DNA from 2 places in the Geobacillus sp. Sah69 genome. Region 2 is predicted to be linked to the other one. Evidence: a T-box and tRNA genes for the amino acid it is inferred to sense, from the RefSeq annotation. Region 2 holds a T-box; the other holds one or more tRNA genes.
What was found. A T-box is a leader RNA that pairs with one kind of tRNA and senses whether it is charged. The one in region 2 lies ahead of trpS (tryptophan--tRNA ligase), so its partner is inferred to be a tRNA-Trp.
Positions count from the first base shown of each region.

Region 1: it encodes a tRNA-Trp, which carries the amino acid that the T-box ahead of trpS (tryptophan--tRNA ligase) is inferred to sense. The anticodon was not compared.

Region 1 is NZ_LLKS01000001.1:1,907-10,438, reverse strand. It holds partial or broken rRNA gene AP057_RS00125 (23S ribosomal RNA) at 1-402, shown strand, start outside; tRNA gene AP057_RS00120 (tRNA-Asn) at 507-581, shown strand; tRNA gene AP057_RS00115 (tRNA-Ser) at 586-676, shown strand; tRNA gene AP057_RS00110 (tRNA-Glu) at 691-762, shown strand; tRNA gene AP057_RS00105 (tRNA-Val) at 772-847, shown strand; tRNA gene AP057_RS00100 (tRNA-Met) at 1,006-1,082, shown strand; tRNA gene AP057_RS00095 (tRNA-Asp) at 1,088-1,163, shown strand; tRNA gene AP057_RS00090 (tRNA-Phe) at 1,297-1,372, shown strand; tRNA gene AP057_RS00085 (tRNA-Thr) at 1,546-1,621, shown strand; tRNA gene AP057_RS00080 (tRNA-Tyr) at 1,628-1,712, shown strand; tRNA gene AP057_RS00075 (tRNA-Trp) at 1,720-1,793, shown strand; tRNA gene AP057_RS00070 (tRNA-His) at 1,811-1,883, shown strand; tRNA gene AP057_RS00065 (tRNA-Gln) at 1,900-1,974, shown strand; tRNA gene AP057_RS00060 (tRNA-Gly) at 1,980-2,051, shown strand; tRNA gene AP057_RS00055 (tRNA-Cys) at 2,061-2,134, shown strand; tRNA gene AP057_RS00050 (tRNA-Leu) at 2,196-2,278, shown strand; gene AP057_RS00045 (IS630 family transposase) at 2,323-2,841, shown strand; gene AP057_RS00040 (DUF6176 family protein) at 3,146-3,490, shown strand; gene AP057_RS17330 (hypothetical protein) at 3,891-4,028, shown strand; partial or broken gene AP057_RS00035 (bifunctional 2',3'-cyclic-nucleotide 2'-phosphodiesterase/3'-nucleotidase) at 4,013-5,122, shown strand; partial or broken gene AP057_RS00025 (LysE family translocator) at 5,935-6,567, shown strand; gene AP057_RS00020 (hypothetical protein) at 6,652-6,879, shown strand; gene AP057_RS00015 (LysE family translocator) at 6,916-7,542, opposite strand; gene AP057_RS00010 (cation diffusion facilitator family transporter) at 7,673-8,532, opposite strand, start outside.
Region 2 is NZ_LLKS01000019.1:236,533-245,064, reverse strand. It holds gene fabF (beta-ketoacyl-ACP synthase II) at 1-203, shown strand, start outside; gene AP057_RS03110 (DUF2268 domain-containing protein) at 348-1,151, shown strand; gene AP057_RS03105 (hypothetical protein) at 1,288-1,494, shown strand; gene AP057_RS03100 (YjbA family protein) at 1,580-2,320, shown strand; gene trpS (tryptophan--tRNA ligase) at 2,382-3,368, opposite strand; T-box leader at 3,419-3,652, opposite strand; gene AP057_RS03090 (DUF3899 domain-containing protein) at 3,703-4,077, opposite strand; gene AP057_RS03085 (peptide ABC transporter substrate-binding protein) at 4,499-6,151, shown strand; gene opp3b (oligopeptide ABC transporter permease) at 6,275-7,204, shown strand; gene opp3C (oligopeptide ABC transporter permease) at 7,201-8,223, shown strand; gene AP057_RS03070 (ABC transporter ATP-binding protein) at 8,245-8,532, shown strand, end outside.

The DNA of each region.
Region 1 (8,532 bases), on a different contig from region 2:
CTCGATGTCGGCTCATCGCATCCTGGGGCTGTAGTCGGTCCCAAGGGTTGGGCTGTTCGCCCATTAAAGCGGTACGCGAGCTGGGTTCAGAACGTCGTGAGACAGTTCGGTCCCTATCCGTCGCGGGCGCAGGAAATTTGAGAGGAGCTGTCCTTAGTACGAGAGGACCGGGATGGACGCACCGCTGGTGTACCAGTTGTCCCGCCAGGGGCACCGCTGGGTAGCTATGTGCGGACGGGATAAGCGCTGAAAGCATCTAAGCGTGAAGCCCCCCTCAAGATGAGATTTCCCACCGCGTCAGGCGGGTAAGATCCCTCGAAGATGACGAGGTCGATAGGTCCGAGGTGGAAGCGTGGCGACACGTGGAGCTGACGGATACTAATCGATCGAGGGCTTGACCTATAAGCGGCTTCTTCCGACGGTTATCTAGTTTTGAAGGAATGAAAAAAAGTCCTTGACAGCTCAACGCGAATCATTATAATAATAAATGTCTAAAGTGATGTCATTCCGCAGTAGCTCAGTGGTAGAGCAATCGGCTGTTAACCGATTGGTCGCAGGTTCGAATCCTGCCTGCGGAGCCATCGTGGAGAGCTGTCCGAGTGGTCGAAGGAGCACGATTGGAAATCGTGTAGGCGTGAATAGCGCCTCAAGGGTTCGAATCCCTTGCTCTCCGCCATGATTCATCAACATGGCCCGTTGGTCAAGTGGTTAAGACACCGCCCTTTCACGGCGGTAACACGGGTTCGAATCCCGTACGGGTCACTTCTTCGTGGAGGATTAGCTCAGCTGGGAGAGCACTTGCCTTACAAGCAAGGGGTCGGCGGTTCGATCCCGTCATCCTCCACCATTTTTAATCGTTGTGGAGTGGAGCGACGAGCCTTTGCTTCATCGAATTCACTTCGAGTTACCTCGACGCATCTGGCATCTTTGAATCAGCTTGTAGAGGAAGAGGTAACGGATAACAACGCTAAGAACATTGTGCAAATTAATTTACTTTCCTATCGCCGCGGGGTGGAGCAGTCCGGTAGCTCGTCGGGCTCATAACCCGAAGGTCGCAGGTTCAAATCCTGCCCCCGCAACCAAAATTGGTCCCGTAGTGTAGTGGTTAACATGCCTGCCTGTCACGCAGGAGATCGCGGGTTCGAGTCCCGTCGGGACCGCCATTGTTTCAAAATTATGAAAAGAGACAGCTCAGTAGTTCAGTTGGAGTTGCCTCAACACATCTGGCTTCCTCGAATCAGCTTGTAGAGGAAGAGACACGGTGCAGTACAAGCAAAGCAATGAAAAACTTAATATGGCTCGGTAGCTCAGTCGGTAGAGCAAAGGACTGAAAATCCTTGTGTCGGCGGTTCGATTCCGTCCCGAGCCACCATATAACAATAATGTGCATCATATGTATGCCAACTTAGCTCAATTGGTAGAGACGAGCATCCGCTTCATCGAATCGGTTGCGAGTTGTCCCGACGCATCCAGCTTCTTCGAGTTGGCTGGTAGAGGAAGGGACACAACAAATGAACAATGAGCCGCGATTTATATCATAGTTATGCCGACTTAGCTCAATTGGTAGAGCAACTGAATCGTAATCAGTAGGTTGCGGGTTCAAGTCCTGCAGTCGGCACCATTCTTTGGAGGGGTAGCGAAGTGGCTAAACGCGGCGGACTGTAAATCCGCTCCCTTTGGGTTCGGCGGTTCGAATCCGTCCCCCTCCACCATGATTAAAGGGGCATAGTTTAATGGTAGAACAGAGGTCTCCAAAACCTCCGGTGTGGGTTCGATTCCTACTGCCCCTGCCATTTTGATTATCATTATGGCGACTATGGCGAAGTGGTTAACGCACCAGATTGTGGCTCTGGCATGCGTGGGTTCGATTCCCACTAGTCGCCCTTCACTTTTCGGCGTTGGGGTATAGCCAAGCGGTAAGGCAACGGACTTTGACTCCGTGATGCGTTGGTTCGAATCCAGCTACCCCAGCCAATGACGCGGAAGTAGTTCAGTGGTAGAACACCACCTTGCCAAGGTGAGGGTCGCGGGTTCGAGTCCCGTCTTCCGCTCTCGATCAAGGCGGCATAGCCAAGTGGTAAGGCAGAGGTCTGCAAAACCTTTACCCCCGGTTCGAATCCGGGTGCCGCCTCCATCTAATGAATATAAAAAGTGTTGACAGACATGAAGTAATGTGATAAAATAATGCATGTCGCGCCGATGTGGCGGAATTGGCAGACGCGCACGACTCAAAATCGTGTGGGCTTTGCCCGTGTGGGTTCGACTCCCACCATCGGCATCGAAAATAGGAAGAAGGCTTTAGGGACAAGGGGTTTCACGTAAGTGAAATCTCTTGTTTTTTTATTTACTGAATACGATTCGAGAAAAGAAAATCGTGTGCGTACAATCGTGTTCGGTGAGGTGAAATGGAAAGTGCCTACGTACGGCCATCATGCCCACGTTTCTGTATTTGGGGCGGTGAATGTGCTCAATGGGGACACCGTTCTTCATCGAGCAGTCGCTGCGAATGCGACGACGTTTTTGGATTTTTTAAAGATCTTGAAGAGCCGTTATCCAGACCAGCTGATCGTGCTCGTGCTCGACAATGCCCGCATCCACCATGCCAAAATGGTGAGAGATTTCTTGCGCCAAGAAGGGGAATCGTTTCACTTGATCTTTTTACCTCCTTATTCCCCACAGCTGAATCCCATCGAACGCTTGTGGAAATGGCTCAAGGATGCGGTCATTGCCAATGTGTTTCACAAAGATCAAATGGATATTGACCAAGCCATTGCCCGGTTTATGGAATATATAGATCAACAACCGGAAGAGGTGCTTCGATGCTTGGGGTGTGCAGCGTGATGCAAAGGTTAACTTTTCAAGGTGCATTTATATAGTTAAGTGTAAAATTATAGAAGGAATTATATAGATAGGAAGCGAAATAGAGTAGAAAGATAAGGTGAAAAACGAACGTCTAAGCAAGGGATGCTGCTCGATGTAGTATGCTATATCATTTTTCTGTTAGTTGTCTGGCATGTGGCGCACGGTCACATTGATGACTATTATGCGACGCTTATCTCCACCGTTTTCGGCATGGCATACAAGATATACTGCTTTCTTTCTATATTTTGAAGCTCATCAATAAATAGAAAGGTGGAAGCATGAGATGAAAGTAGAATTAAGCAAATTTCGCGTAAAGGAAGGAAAATCGAAGCGGGTGGATGAATGGATGGAATTATTAAACACACATATGAACGAGGTGCTGTTGACGCTCAAAGATGAAAAAATGCATGTCGAAGCGATCTTCCGCGAGCGAAATGAGGAAGGAGAGTTTCTTTACTGGTTCTCTGTTCAGGGAGAAGGCGGGATTTCCGTAGAAGAGTCCGAACACGAAATTGATAAAAAACATTTGGCGTTCTGGTATGAGTGTATTGATGAGGAATATAACGAACCTGTGATCACGACAGAAGTAGTGATGATTCCAGAGCATATTCGTAAGGCGATGGAGTAAGCAAGTTTGAGAAGTTAATCATGAATCTAATTTTTTATTTTATTTCCTTAATATTTAAAATAAAATATTATTGTCAAGGGACAACAAAGAATGGGGGAATAACGGAGGCAATCGAAAAGCCGCCCTTGCCTTTATCGAATGTTACCTTTGGCGGTGTTCGGTTGGTCAAGGGTTCGCTTCGCCGAATCCGGCAGGTTTTCTCTTCGACGGGCTCAGGAGGACAAAAAGGTCAGGTTGTCTCTTGTTGGAGAAACGCTTGTGCCATGGTGATCAGCTTCGTTCACTGGGCCGACATATGCGATAGCTCGGCGAGCTCCGGGATGACGACCGGCACCCGGTCTTCGAGCGCGCTATGCGGGCGCAGAAAGATGACAATGATTTGATGAGTGGGAGATGGACATTGAAAAAACGGAAGAAATACGCGGCGGCGAGCGTGGTGTTGGCGTTGGGGCTGCTGGCTCCTTCGTTTGGGCCGACGGCGGTAGGCGCGGAGGAGCGGGACGTCGTCAAGCTGCGCATTTTAGTGGCGTTCCGGTGACGATGCCGGGTTCATGGGGCGATACGCTCGGCGTGATCGACTTGACGGTCGAGCAAGTCGACGGAAAATGGAAAGTGACGCAAGCGAAAGCCCAACTCCGTCCAGTGTATGACAAGGCGACGAAAACGCCGTTGGTTGACAGCGATTCGGCCGTCGAGCAGGCCATTCAGGCGGAGCACGAAGCGACGATCCAGTACGTCCGCAGCCCGGTTGGAAAAACTACGAGCCCGATCAACAGCTATTTTGCACTCGTTCAAGATGATCCGTCCGTGCAAATCGTCACGAACGCCCAAAAGTGGTATGTGGAAAAAATGTTAAAAGGGACGCAGTATGAAGGCCTTCCGGTGCTGTCAGCCGGCGCTCCGTTCAAGGCCGGCGGGCGCGGTGGACCGAGCTATTACACGGATATTCCGGCAGGGGAAATCGCCATTAAAAACGTCGCCGATTTGTACTTGTATCCAAACACGGTGTATGCGCTGAAAATTACGGGAGCCGAGTTGAAAGAATGGCTTGAGTGGTCGGCGGGACAATTCAACCAAATCGACCCGAACAAGACAGGCATTCAGCCGCTTGTCAACAACGACTTCCCGACGTACAACTTCGACATTATTGATGGCGTGACGTACGAGATCGATGTCACCGAGCCGGCGAAATACGACAAAAACCAAAATGTGATCAATCCGAAAGCAAACCGCATTAAAAACTTGCGATTCCAAGGCAAACCGGTGACGGCGAAGATGGAATTTATCGTTGCGACGAACAACTATCGGGCGACGACGAACCGGATCATCAATCCGGGCGGGAAAAACACGATTTTGGCCGCGCCGGATGAAAACCGGCAAGTGATCATCGATTATATTCGCGAAAACGGAACGATCAACCCGTCCGTGGACGGCAACTGGACCTTTGCGCCAGTGAAAGGGAAAGCATCGGTGACCGTTTCCTTTGAATCGTCACTGGAAGCACAAAAATATTTGCCGCCAGACAGCCGCATCCGCTATGTGGCGACATTGTCCAACGGGTTTGCCCAATACGAACTTACGCTGTTGTCTTGGAAAGAAACGAAAACAAACCATTCGAAAGAGCTAGAAAAATCTGGACGTTAAGAAGAGGTTGGAAAAATAGCAGGTGATTTAGGAGGCAGGTGATTTCGTATAAAATACTGCTAGTTCCAGCTGTTTCTTAATTAGAACAACCTTGCGGAATCAATCTTCTTTTTCGGCGAAATGCCGCTGATTTGCTCGTGACAGCCGTTTTTTACCGGCCTTTTAGGTGACACGAAAATGTGACTAAAAGTATTTCTGGCGCTACTGCCATTTTTTCCATTTCGAAAATATCGCCTTTTTGACTGACGATGAGAAGAAGATCTTTTACGTTAACGTCATTTCCGAAAGAAGTCTCCCACCTCAAGGAATGTGAAGAGCGATCGATCAATGAGTAGGTGGGAGATGAATTTCGGTTGGCCATCGCCGATGAATATGATCGTCTATGGTTCAAACCGACACCTTTGGAACGAAGGGAAGCGTAAAGGGTTCTTGTTTGTGGCTTACCGTTCAGTGAACACGCACAAGTCGCTTGAAGCCCCTGCCTCTAAGCGAAGCGTAGGTGGTGGGCAGTTCACTTCTAACAAGGACAGTGAAAAACAGCCGCTTTCGTTGAGCGGGCGGTCATGGAAGGAAAAAAGATGTTCGATTGGGGAAGCGCTGCTTGTCCGACCGGGCGCTACCCATCATCTGCTTTTTCGAAGGCCGGTGGACATCGAGGTTCTTGGGATCATTCGTTTTGGAAAACGGAACGATTTTGTCACTGTATCTGTGGTGAAGCCCCCCACCTTTTGTAACATTGCCCGAAAGCAGTGCCACTGTCCATGGATGATTGTTTGCTAGCTTGGTCAGGAGGGAGACATGTGTTAGGCATTACAAGTTACGGGATGTATTTGCTGGCGTCGATTTTGATGCATGCCACTCCGGGAGTGGATACGATGTATATTATGGGGCGCAGTGTGGCGCAAGGGAGAAAAGCGGGCGTGTATTCGGTGTTGGGCATTTCGACGGGGGTGTTCATTCATACGTTGCTCGCTGCGTTTGGCTTGGCGGTGATTTTGCAGCAGTCGGTTGTCTTATTTACGGCTGTGAAAATCGCTGGCGCAGCGTATTTGGTGTATCTTGGCATCAAAATGATGCGGCAGTCGACGCCGCCAGCGTTGGAGTCCGAGGAACTGGCGCCGATGAAGCTGAACAAGATTTATTAGCAAGGCGTGACGACGAATGTGATGAATCCGAAAGTGGCGTTGTTTTTCCTTTCGTTTTTGCCGCAATTCATTCAAACGGATCAGCCATACGGCCCGCTTCCGTTTCTGCTGCTCGGCGTTTCGTTCGTGGTGACGAGCACGCTGTGGGGGCTTGGCGTCGTCTATGTCGCCGCGCTAGCGACGAAACGGATGCGTCAAAACGCGAAAATGGCGCTTCTTGTCAATCGATTGACAGGGATCGTGTTTATCGGGCTTGGTGTGAAGCTGCTGCAAACGAAAGCGTCGTGAGCGAGGGCGAACGGCGTCAGAAAGCATGATCCTCACCTGCCTGAAAGCGCGGGCGGTGATTCGGTGCGGAGGTTGGCTAGAGGAATGGGGACGGATGACAAAGGAATAGCGGTGATTCTCCTTGTGGCGGGAATCGGGGTGTTTCCGTTTGGGATCGTGATCATTAAGCAGCAGTGGGAAGAATACAAGAAGAAGGAGGGGCGTGAGCGGAGAATAGTCTTGTTTTTTGAAATGATCGATCTTTGGTCAACATGGGTGCTATTTCTCTCCCTGCTCCTCATATTGGGAGGCGCGGCACTGTTGTGGAGATGAGCAGAAAAGAGGGCAGCCGCCCTCTTTTTTCTTCCGCTACGACCGCTCGCTGACGGCGATTTGGATGCCGATCAGCGCGAAGATGGCGCCTTTGAGCCAATGGATTCGCCTAGTGATGGCGGTGTGGGCCGAGAGCCATTGGCGCAGTTTTTCCGCACCGATGCTCACTAAGGTGAAGACAGCGAGAGCTTGAACGAGAAAGATGACGCCTAATACGAGCATTTGCTGCGGGATCTGGCCCGCTGACGGATCAACGAACTGCGGCAGGAGCGCCAAAAAGAAGAGCGACACTTTCGGATTGAGCACGTTCATGACAATGCCTTTTTTGTACAGCGAGGCGTATGCCATTGGCTTCTGCCTCCCAAAGGAGAGGCCCTCGTCTCGTTCACGGAACGCCTGCCAGGCCAGGTACAGCAAATACACAGCGCCTGCATATTTGACGACGGCAAAGGCCAAGGCGGATTGGTAAATGACAGCCGAGACGCCGAGCACCGCCGCGCTGATATGGACAAGCAGGCCGGTGCACAGCCCGAGCGCGGTGGCGATGCCTGCGTGTTTGCCTTGCGACACGCTTTGGGCGATGACGAATAAAATGTCCGGGCCCGGCGCCAATGTAAGCAATATGGCGACGCTGAAAAACGAGAAGATCGTTCCGATTCCCATGAGGCATCCCTTCCTTCGGCATGATGACTCTATATGTTCGCCGCGGATCGTATTGATTCCTTTTTGTTTGAAAGGGAAAATGGACAAACGAAAAAGCCGCCCATGCCATTCAAAGCAGAGGCGGCATTTCCTATTCATGGGAAGCTTTTTTCTCCAAAAACGCCCGGCCATATTGGCCATGGTCGTGGAGCATGGCGTGCTCGACTTGGATCGTGGCATGCTCAATGCCGTATTTTTCCTTCAGCATTTCATTCACCGCCAAAATGACACAAAGCGGCTGGATGTGCTCGCTGACAAACACATGGGCCGACAGCGAGTAATGGTCGGTGGAGATGGCCCATAAATGCATGTCGTGCACGTCTTCGACCCCTTCGATCTGTCGAATGTCGGCGCGGATTTGTTCGAGATCGAACCCATCAGGTACGGCTTCCATTAAGATGAGATACGATTCACGCATAATTTTCGCCCCGCCTGTGAAAATGATGGCGGCGATCACGAGGCTGATGATCGGATCGAAAATCGTCCAGCCGGTGAAGTAAATGAGCAGCGCGGACACGATGACGCCGATCGAGCTGATTAAGTCGCCGATGAAATGCCAAAGGGCGCTCTGAACGTTCAAGTTGTCTTCTTCTTTCGTGCTCCGGCTTAAGACGATGGTCAACGTCAAGTTAACGATGAGGCCGATCGCCGCGATTCCGAGCATAAGACGAAAGTTGATCGGTTCAGGATGAAGAAAACGCTGAATGCCTTCCCATAAAATCCACAGCGCAATGACGGCCAACGTCAGCCCGTTCAAAAACGATGTGATGATTTCAAATCGCAAAAAACCGAACGTAAAGCGGCGGTTCGGCGGGCGCGTTGCCATGTAGAGGGCGACCATGCTCAATCCAAGCGCCAATACATCGGATGCCATATGGACCGAATCGGACAAGAGGGCGAGCGAGTTGGAAATCAGTCCGCCAATGATTTCAACGACGGTGAAAAACATGG
Region 2 (8,532 bases):
GCGCGGTGGAAGCGATTTTCTCCGTGCTGGCGATCCGCGACGGCATCATTCCGCCGACGATCAACTACGAAACACCGGATCCGGAATGCGACCTCGACTATGTGCCGAATGAAGCGCGCAAGCAAGACGTGCGTGTGGTCTTAAGCAACTCATTTGGATTTGGCGGCCATAATGCGACATTGATTTTTAAAAAATATGTGTAATGGATGAAAAGGAGAGCCTTGGTTGAGCAGAGCTGAAAACGCGTGACTAACGGCGGGTTCGGTTCAGCGTCAGGCTCTCTTTTTTGTTTTGTTTCACCGTCTTTTCCCTGCCGACATAACGTAAGAGAAAAGGAGGGAAAAGCGATGGGATTGCTTCCAACCGATCGATGGCTGGAAGAGGATGAGGGGGACCCGCTCCTGTTGTGCGGGAGGTTGAGTTCGTTTTTTAAAGGAGCGTCGGCGCGTGAGATTTACAGCTATTTACGGCTGTATGGCATGTACCGAAGCACTCGACAGGCCGAGCGGCTTTTGCCGGAGATGAAAGAGCGCCGTCTTTGGGAACGTCTTGGCCGTTTGTATGAACGGCAACGGGGGATATGGAAGGGGCCAGACGTTCCGGTATGTTTGCTGCCGGCCGATGACGAAAACTGGAAGCTTGTGCGCGAATTCCAAGGAAAAGGCGGGGTGGCGTTTGCTGATAAATTGTTTTTCTTCTTGCTGCCGGATCATGGCGACGAGGAGATCGCCGCGTTGGTGGCGCATGAATACAACCATGTATGCCGTCTCAAGCAGTTGCCGAACGAAGGCGAAGATGCGACGTTGCTGGATGCCGTCGTGATGGAAGGATTGGCGGAGCATGCCGTCGCCGAGACAGTCGGCGTCAAGCAGTGTGCGGGATGGACGAAGTATTACACCGATCGGGAGATGGAACGGTTTTGGCGGCGTTATATTGTCCCGAACCAACATTTGCCCGTTTCGCATCCGCATACTTCCCGCATTTTGTACGGGCTTGGATGGCATCCGAAAATGGGGGGCTATGCCGTTGGGTATGCCATCATCCGTCGTTGCCTAGAAAGAGGCTATTCGCTCGCCCAATTGATGAAGATGGAAGCGAAAGACATCGCGGAGTTGGCGGGCTTTTCAGGCAAACAGCAAGGAGCGTCTTAGCTCGAAACCGCATGGCGGACGCCGCTGTCCGGTTATCACAAGAATCTTAGGGGCATCGGGCGCAAACAGGCATGTTGTCCATGGCGCCGACATATATGTAGAACAAGGATGTGGACAAGAAGGAAGGGAAAGCCCGGTGGTCCGCCTGTTTTTTTATTTGGTCGGTTTCGGTTTTTCAGTCGTCGGCGGCATGATGGTGATCGCCTATTTGAACATCATCACTCCAGAGCGTGGTTTTCACGAATACTTATCTTATATTTCGACAAGGGTGGAATGTTATTTATTCCCTATTGGCCTTCTTTTGATGTGGGGGAGCTTGACGTTTCCAAGCCGCAGCCCCTAGAGGGGAAAAGAGGATGAAATGGAATAAAATTCCCCACCTCTGCCTATACTGATGGACAAACACGTCTGGAAGTGAGGGGTCTCGCATGCTTTATCTGCACGACATTTGGGTCAACTGGTTTGAAGGAGAAGAGAACGGATACAACGTCTGTCATTTCCATGAATGGCGCAAGGACGATCAAATCGAGCTGCTCGACCAAGTGCCGCTGTTAAAAGTATCCCCGGCCCTGTTTCATTACATTGAAAACAGCTTGTCCGATCTTCCAAAACCGCTGCTAGACGATGTACATCAGAAGGCGTATGTCCGCAAAAACCATGAACGCATTCAGCTGGACTATTGTTTCGTTGTCACGGACGGCGCCGGCGTTTTGGCTGTCGATACAATCGGTTATCAAATCCCGATTCGCAAAAGCCGTCTCATTCCGCGTCAGGAACAACTCGTCTACGAAGTGGCGGCCGAAGCGGAGGAACGGGACTATCCGCTGCCGAGGTATGAAAAAGAATACCACATTTTATCGCCGGCTCCGGAACTGATGTGCGGACTCACGCGCAAAGAGCGGCAGTTGAAACAGCTGTTGTTTATGGCGCTTGACCAGCTTTATTCGACAAAAAATACTGCCCAGATGCGCTATTGGTATACGGAATGGGCGCCGGAAAAATACGCCGCTATTCAAAAAATGTCTTTTGATGAAGCGTGGGAACAATTGTATAACGAGACGAAATACGGGTGGTCCGAACGGCATGAGCAGCTGTGCGAAAACTTGATCAAAGGGCAGCCATTTTTCGAAAAACTGTGGGAAATGGAGCAAGAACCAAAAGTCAATTAAAAAACGGGCCAAGGCGATAGGCGCCTGCCCGTTTTTGTATGGCTTCGCTGGATGCGGCTATTTACCGCCGCCGCCCGAGCCCCATGGCTTGCTCCATTTTGCGCACCATTTCCGATGCAACCCGATTTGCTTTTTCCGCCCCTTCATCCAACACGCGGTCAAGCTCCTCGCTTTCCGTCCAATGGTGATACCGCTCTTGAATCGGTCGAAGCGTTTCGATGACGACTTGAGCGAGGTCTGCTTTGAAGACGCCGTATCCTTTTCCTTCGTATTGCCGCTCCAACTCCTCGATCGATTGACCGGATAGCGTCGAATAAATATTGAGCAAGTTCGAAATGCCTGGCTTCGCTTCTTTGTCGTAGCGAATCGTTCCTTCCGAGTCGGTGACCGCGCTTTTGATCTTCTTCTCGATCGTTTTCGCATCGTCAAGCAGTGTGATGTACGCTTTCGGGTTGGGGTCGGATTTGCTCATTTTTTTCGTCGGGTCGACAAGCGACATGATGCGGGCGCCGACTTTCGGAATGCGCGCCTCAGGGATCGTGAACAGCTCGCCATACCGTTTGTTGAAGCGCTCGGCCAGATCCCGCGTCAATTCGATATGCTGCTTTTGGTCTTCGCCGACCGGGACGATGTCGGTGTTATAAAGCAAAATGTCAGCGGCCATCAGCGGCGGGTACGTGAGCAGCCCGGCGCTGACCGCCTCTTTGCCGGCCGATTTTTCTTTAAATTGCGTCATCCGCTCAAGTTCGCCGATATAAACGATGCACTGCAGCATCCAAGCGGCTTGAGCGTGCGCCGGCACTTCTGACTGGATGAACAACGTCGCTTGCGTCGGGTCGATGCCGACGGCCAAATACAAAGCGGCGAGGCGGCGGATGTTTTGCCGCAGTTCGTGTGGGTCTTGCCAAACGGTAATGGCGTGTTGGTCAACGATGCAAAAATAGCAGTTGTATTCATGCTGCAGCTCGACAAACTGCCGCAGCGCCCCAATATAGTTGCCAATGGTGATGACGCCGCTTGGCTGAATGCCGGAAAAAATGGTTTTCATCGATCTTCACTCCCTCAAGCCAAAAATAAAAAAGGCCCTGCCAGCCCTCTGATAGGGACGGTAGGACCGCGGTGCCACCCTATTTATTGCGTCAAGAAGCGCAATCGCTCAGCCCATGCTTTGCGCATGGCCCCCTGTAACGCGGGGAACGTCCTCGCCTACTGCGTCGCCGGTTCGGCGGGAAGCTCGAAAGCCCATTCCATATGGCTAGCCGCTTGTTCGCACCTTCCACAAGCTCTCTGAAGGCATCGCCAATATGTACTCTTCTTTCTCATCGCTCGGTTGATCCTAGATTTGCCTTATATTATACGGAAAACATTCAGCTGTTGCAACCTTATTGCACGGCATATCCGGCGGCAATCATCGCCAAAAACAGAAGCAGACCAGAAAAGAGAAGCGGATACGTGATGGCGAAACGCCGCGGACCGAGCAGCTCATCCGATTCATGTTCTGCTGCCGCTTCCTCAAGATACCGCTCCACCTTCGTTCGATTCCTGCGCAATCGGCGAAACCCGTATGCGAATCCGCTGAAAAACCCGCGTTCATAAACAAACAAAAGCCCGCCAAGCGACAGAGGCAAAAGGGAGAGCAAAAACGAAACGTTAATAAAGGCCACCGTACTCCATGCTCCTTGCCCTATTACGATGAGTGCGCTTGCCGCCAGCATCGCAACGACGAGCCATCCAGTCCGCACAGCCGTTTGTTTCATATCGTCTGTTCCCGCCTTTCCCTTCTCACTGCTTATTTTATCATAAATCATGTGGGCGGGAAGATTGTCAAAATTATTAACAAAATTATATTGAAAAATATAGAATAACCTGGAAGTTCAGGAGAGATTTGCTTCGAAGCTGAAAGGAAGGGCAAAAAAACCATATTGTAATCGTTTTCTTTTTTCTGTAGGCAGAAATTTTTTGTTTACAATGGTGGCAAAAGTCGTTACAATGCAGGTGTAAATGCAATCCGATCCTCTCCCGTTTGTAAGTAGTTTGAATTTTTTTATTTTAAGGAAATAAAAAATCCTTTTCAAATATACTATCACAGGATATAATAAGCGATGTAAGTACAATCTTCTGAAATCAAACGGTTCAGAAGATTTGTAATACACTACATAAACCTAAGGGGGGTTTTTAGTGAAGAAGCGATTTTCTTTCTTCCTCGTCCTGCTTCTCGCGCTGTCAACGTTCCTCGCGGCTTGCGGCGGGGGCAAGGACAACGACAACGCCCAAGGCGGCCAGGGCGGCGAAAAGCCGGCGGAGAAAAAGGAGCAGGTGCTGAACTTGCTTGATTCCTCAGAAATTCCGACGCTTGATTCGGCGATGGCCACCGACCAAGTATCGTTTATCGTGCTGAACAACGTCATGGAAGGTCTGTACCGTTTAGGCAAAGACAACAAACCGGTGCCAGGGATCGCGGAAAGCTATGAAGTGAGCCAAGACGGCAAAACGTATACGTTCAAGCTTCGCCAAGATGCGAAGTGGTCGAACGGCGATCCGGTGACGGCGCACGATTTCGAATTCGCTTGGAAGCGCGTGCTTGATCCGAAGACGAAATCGGAATATGCGTACATTATGTACGACATTAAAAACGCCGAAGAAGCCAACACAGGCAAGGTACCGCTTGACCAAGTCGGCGTCAAAGCCCTTGATGACTACACCTTGAAAGTCGAGCTGAAAAACCCGGTTCCGTATTTCGTCGGCTTGACGGCGTTTGGCACGTTCATGCCGCAAAACGAAAAATTTGTGAAAGCGCAAGGCGACAAATACGGTCTCGAAGCTAATACGACGCTTTACAATGGCCCATTCGTGTTGAGCGAGTGGAAGCATGAACAAGGTTGGGTATATACGAAAAACCCGAACTACTGGGACAAAGACAACGTCAAGCTGGAAAAAGTCAATGTGAAAGTCGTGAAAGACACGGCGACAGCCGTCAACTTGTATGAAACAAAACAAACGGACCGCGTCGGCTTGACGGCGGAGTTCGTGGATAAGTACAAAAACGACAAAAACTTCCATACGAAATTGGATCCGTCGATCTTCTGGCTGCGCATGAACACGAAAAAAGAACCGTTGAACAACGTCAACGCCCGCAAAGCGATTGCGATGGCCATCGACACGCAAGCGATGGTCGATACGCTCTTGAACAACGGTTCGATTCCGGCGAAGTTCACCGTTCCGAAAGACTTCGTCACCGGTCCGGATGGCAAAGACTTCCGCGATGTGAATGGCGATTTGGTCAATTACAATCCGGATGAAGCGAAAAAATTGTGGGAGCAAGCGAAAAAAGAGCTGGGCAAAGACAAATTTACGCTTGAATTGCTGAACTTTGACAACGACAGCGCGAAGAAAATCGGCGAGTATGTGAAAGCGCAGCTTGAACAAAACTTGCCGGGCTTGACGGTCAACATTAAACAACAACCGTTTGCACAAAAACTGAAGCTCGAAAGCAACATGCAATATGATTTGTCGTTCTCCGGCTGGGGGCCGGACTATCAAGACCCAATGGCGTTCCTGCAGCTTTGGACGTCGACAAGCCCGCACAACCAAACGGGTTGGTCGAACGCTGAATACGACAAGCTGATCAAAGACGCGCAAACGACGCTTGCCAACGATCAGCAAGCTCGTTGGGATGCGATGCTGAAAGCAGAAAAAATCGTCTTTGAAGGAATGCCGATCGCTCCGCTGTACCAACGCGGCGCTGCCTATTTGCAACGCGAGTATGTCAAAGACTTCGTCACGCATACATTCGGCGCCGACTACAGCTTGAAATGGGCGTATGTCGAGTAATCCGTTGTTCTCTTGAAAATGCGGAGGAGAGTATATGCCTAGGCATATACTCTCCTTTTGCCTGTCAAGGCGAAAAATGTCGAAAAACAACGAAGATTATAGAAAAGCAGAGGAGGTGCGGTCATGGCGCGGTATACGCTTCAGCGGTTCGTTTATATGATCATCACGTTGTTTATCATTGCGACGTTGACGTTCTTTTTAATGAAGCTGTTGCCTGGTTCGCCGCTTCAGAACCAAGAGAAATTAACGCCGGAACAGAAGGCGCTTATTTTAAAAGAGTACGGATTGGATAAGCCCGTGCCGGTTCAATACATTCAATATTTAGGGAATTTGCTGAAAGGAGACTTGGGGGTATCGTTCCAATATGACAACCGCCCTGTGACAGAGCTCATCAGCGATCGAATCGGCCCGTCGGCCCAGCTCGGGTTTCAGGCGATTGTGTTTGGGACGATCGTCGGGTTGATTCTCGGAATTGTCGCGGCGATTCGACATAATCATTGGGAAGATTACACCGCTACGGTCATTGCGGTGTTGGGCGCCTCGATCCCGTCGTTTGTGTTAGGGGGGTTTTTGCAATATTTTATCGCTGTGAAACTGCAATGGCTTCCGGTCGCTTTTTGGGAAGGCTTCAAATATACGATTCTCCCGACATTGGCGCTGTCTGTCGGGGTCATCGCTAGCATCGCCCGTTTTATGCGCACAGAAATGCTGGAAGTGTTAAGCTCTGACTACATTTTGACGGCTCGGGCGAAAGGGATCAGCCAGGCGGGGGTTATCATCAAGCACGCCATCCGCAACTCGCTTATCCCCGTCATTACCATTTTAGGACCGATGACCGTCAATTTAATGACGGGAACGCTTGTCATTGAGAAACTGTTTGCTGTCCCTGGTCTTGGGGAACAGTTTGTCCGTTCGATTGAACTGAACGATTACCCGGTTATTATGGGAACGACGTTGTTTTATTCCGCCTTGTTGATTTTGGCAGTATTCATCGTTGATGTGTTGTACGGGGTTGTCGACCCACGCATCCGGTTAGCGGGAGGGAAAAAATGATGGCGAAACAACAATACGAACAACTGTCACCGGAATGGTTTCAGCCCGCCCCGCCGAACGTTGGTGAGCAGGAAAAAATCAATCGTCCAAGCTTGACGTTTTGGCAGGATGCTTGGCTTCGTCTTCGGGAAAACAAGGCAGCGATCGTCGGGCTCGTGATGATTATCATCTTGGCGCTCATGGCGATCATCGCCCCGATGGCGAGCGACCGGACGTATAAAGATCAAAACTTGCGGCATGCGAAACTTCCACCGAAAATTCCGGTGCTTGAACATATTCATTGGCTTCCGTTTGACGGCCGGGATGCGAACGGCGTTGATGTGTATAAACAGCGCGGCGTGAAAGAGTACTATTGGTTTGGCACGGATGACTTAGGACGCGACTTGTGGGTGAGGACGTGGTATGGCACGCGTATCTCCCTTTACATTGGTTTGCTGGCGGCGTTGATCGACTTATTGATCGGGATTGCGTACGGCGGCATTTCCGGCTACTATGGCGGCCGCGTCGACAATGTGATGCAGCGGATCATCGAAATTTTAAACGGCATCCCGTATTTAATTATGGTCATTTTGTTCATTTTGATTTTTGAGCCTGGAATCATTTCCATCACGCTGGCGATGGTCATTACCGGTTGGACGACGATGGCGCGGATCGTGCGCGGACAAGTGTTGAAATTAAAGAACATGGAATACGTGCTGGCGGCAAGGACGCTCGGAGCGCCGACATCACGGCTTATTTTCAAACATTTGATCCCGAACGTCATCGGCCCGATCATTATTACGACGATGTTCACGATTCCATCGGCCATCTTCACTGAGGCGTTTTTGAGCTTTATCGGCCTTGGCATCCGTCCGCCGGAAGCGTCGCTTGGCTCGCTTGTCAATGACGGATACAAATCGATCCAAACATATCCGCATTTAATGATTATTCCGGCCGTTGTCATCAGCTTGCTCATTTTAAGCTTCAACTTGGTGGCAGACGGAATTCGCGATGCGCTCGACCCGAAAATGCGCAAATAACCGACGGAAGGGGTGAAACCGATGGAGAAAATTTTGCAGGTGAACGATTTGCATATTTCCTTTGACATCCACGCCGGTGAAGTGCAGGCGGTTCGCGGCGTCACGTTCGACTTGTATAAGGGAGAAACGCTGGCGATCGTCGGCGAGTCAGGGTCTGGGAAATCAGTGACTTCAAAAGCGTTGATGCGCCTGTTGCCGACGCCGCCGAGCCGAATCAAGCAAGGGGAAATTTTATTTGAAGGAAAAGACTTGACCAAGCTGTCGGAGAAAGACATGCAATCGATCCGCGGGGCGAAAATTTCAATGATT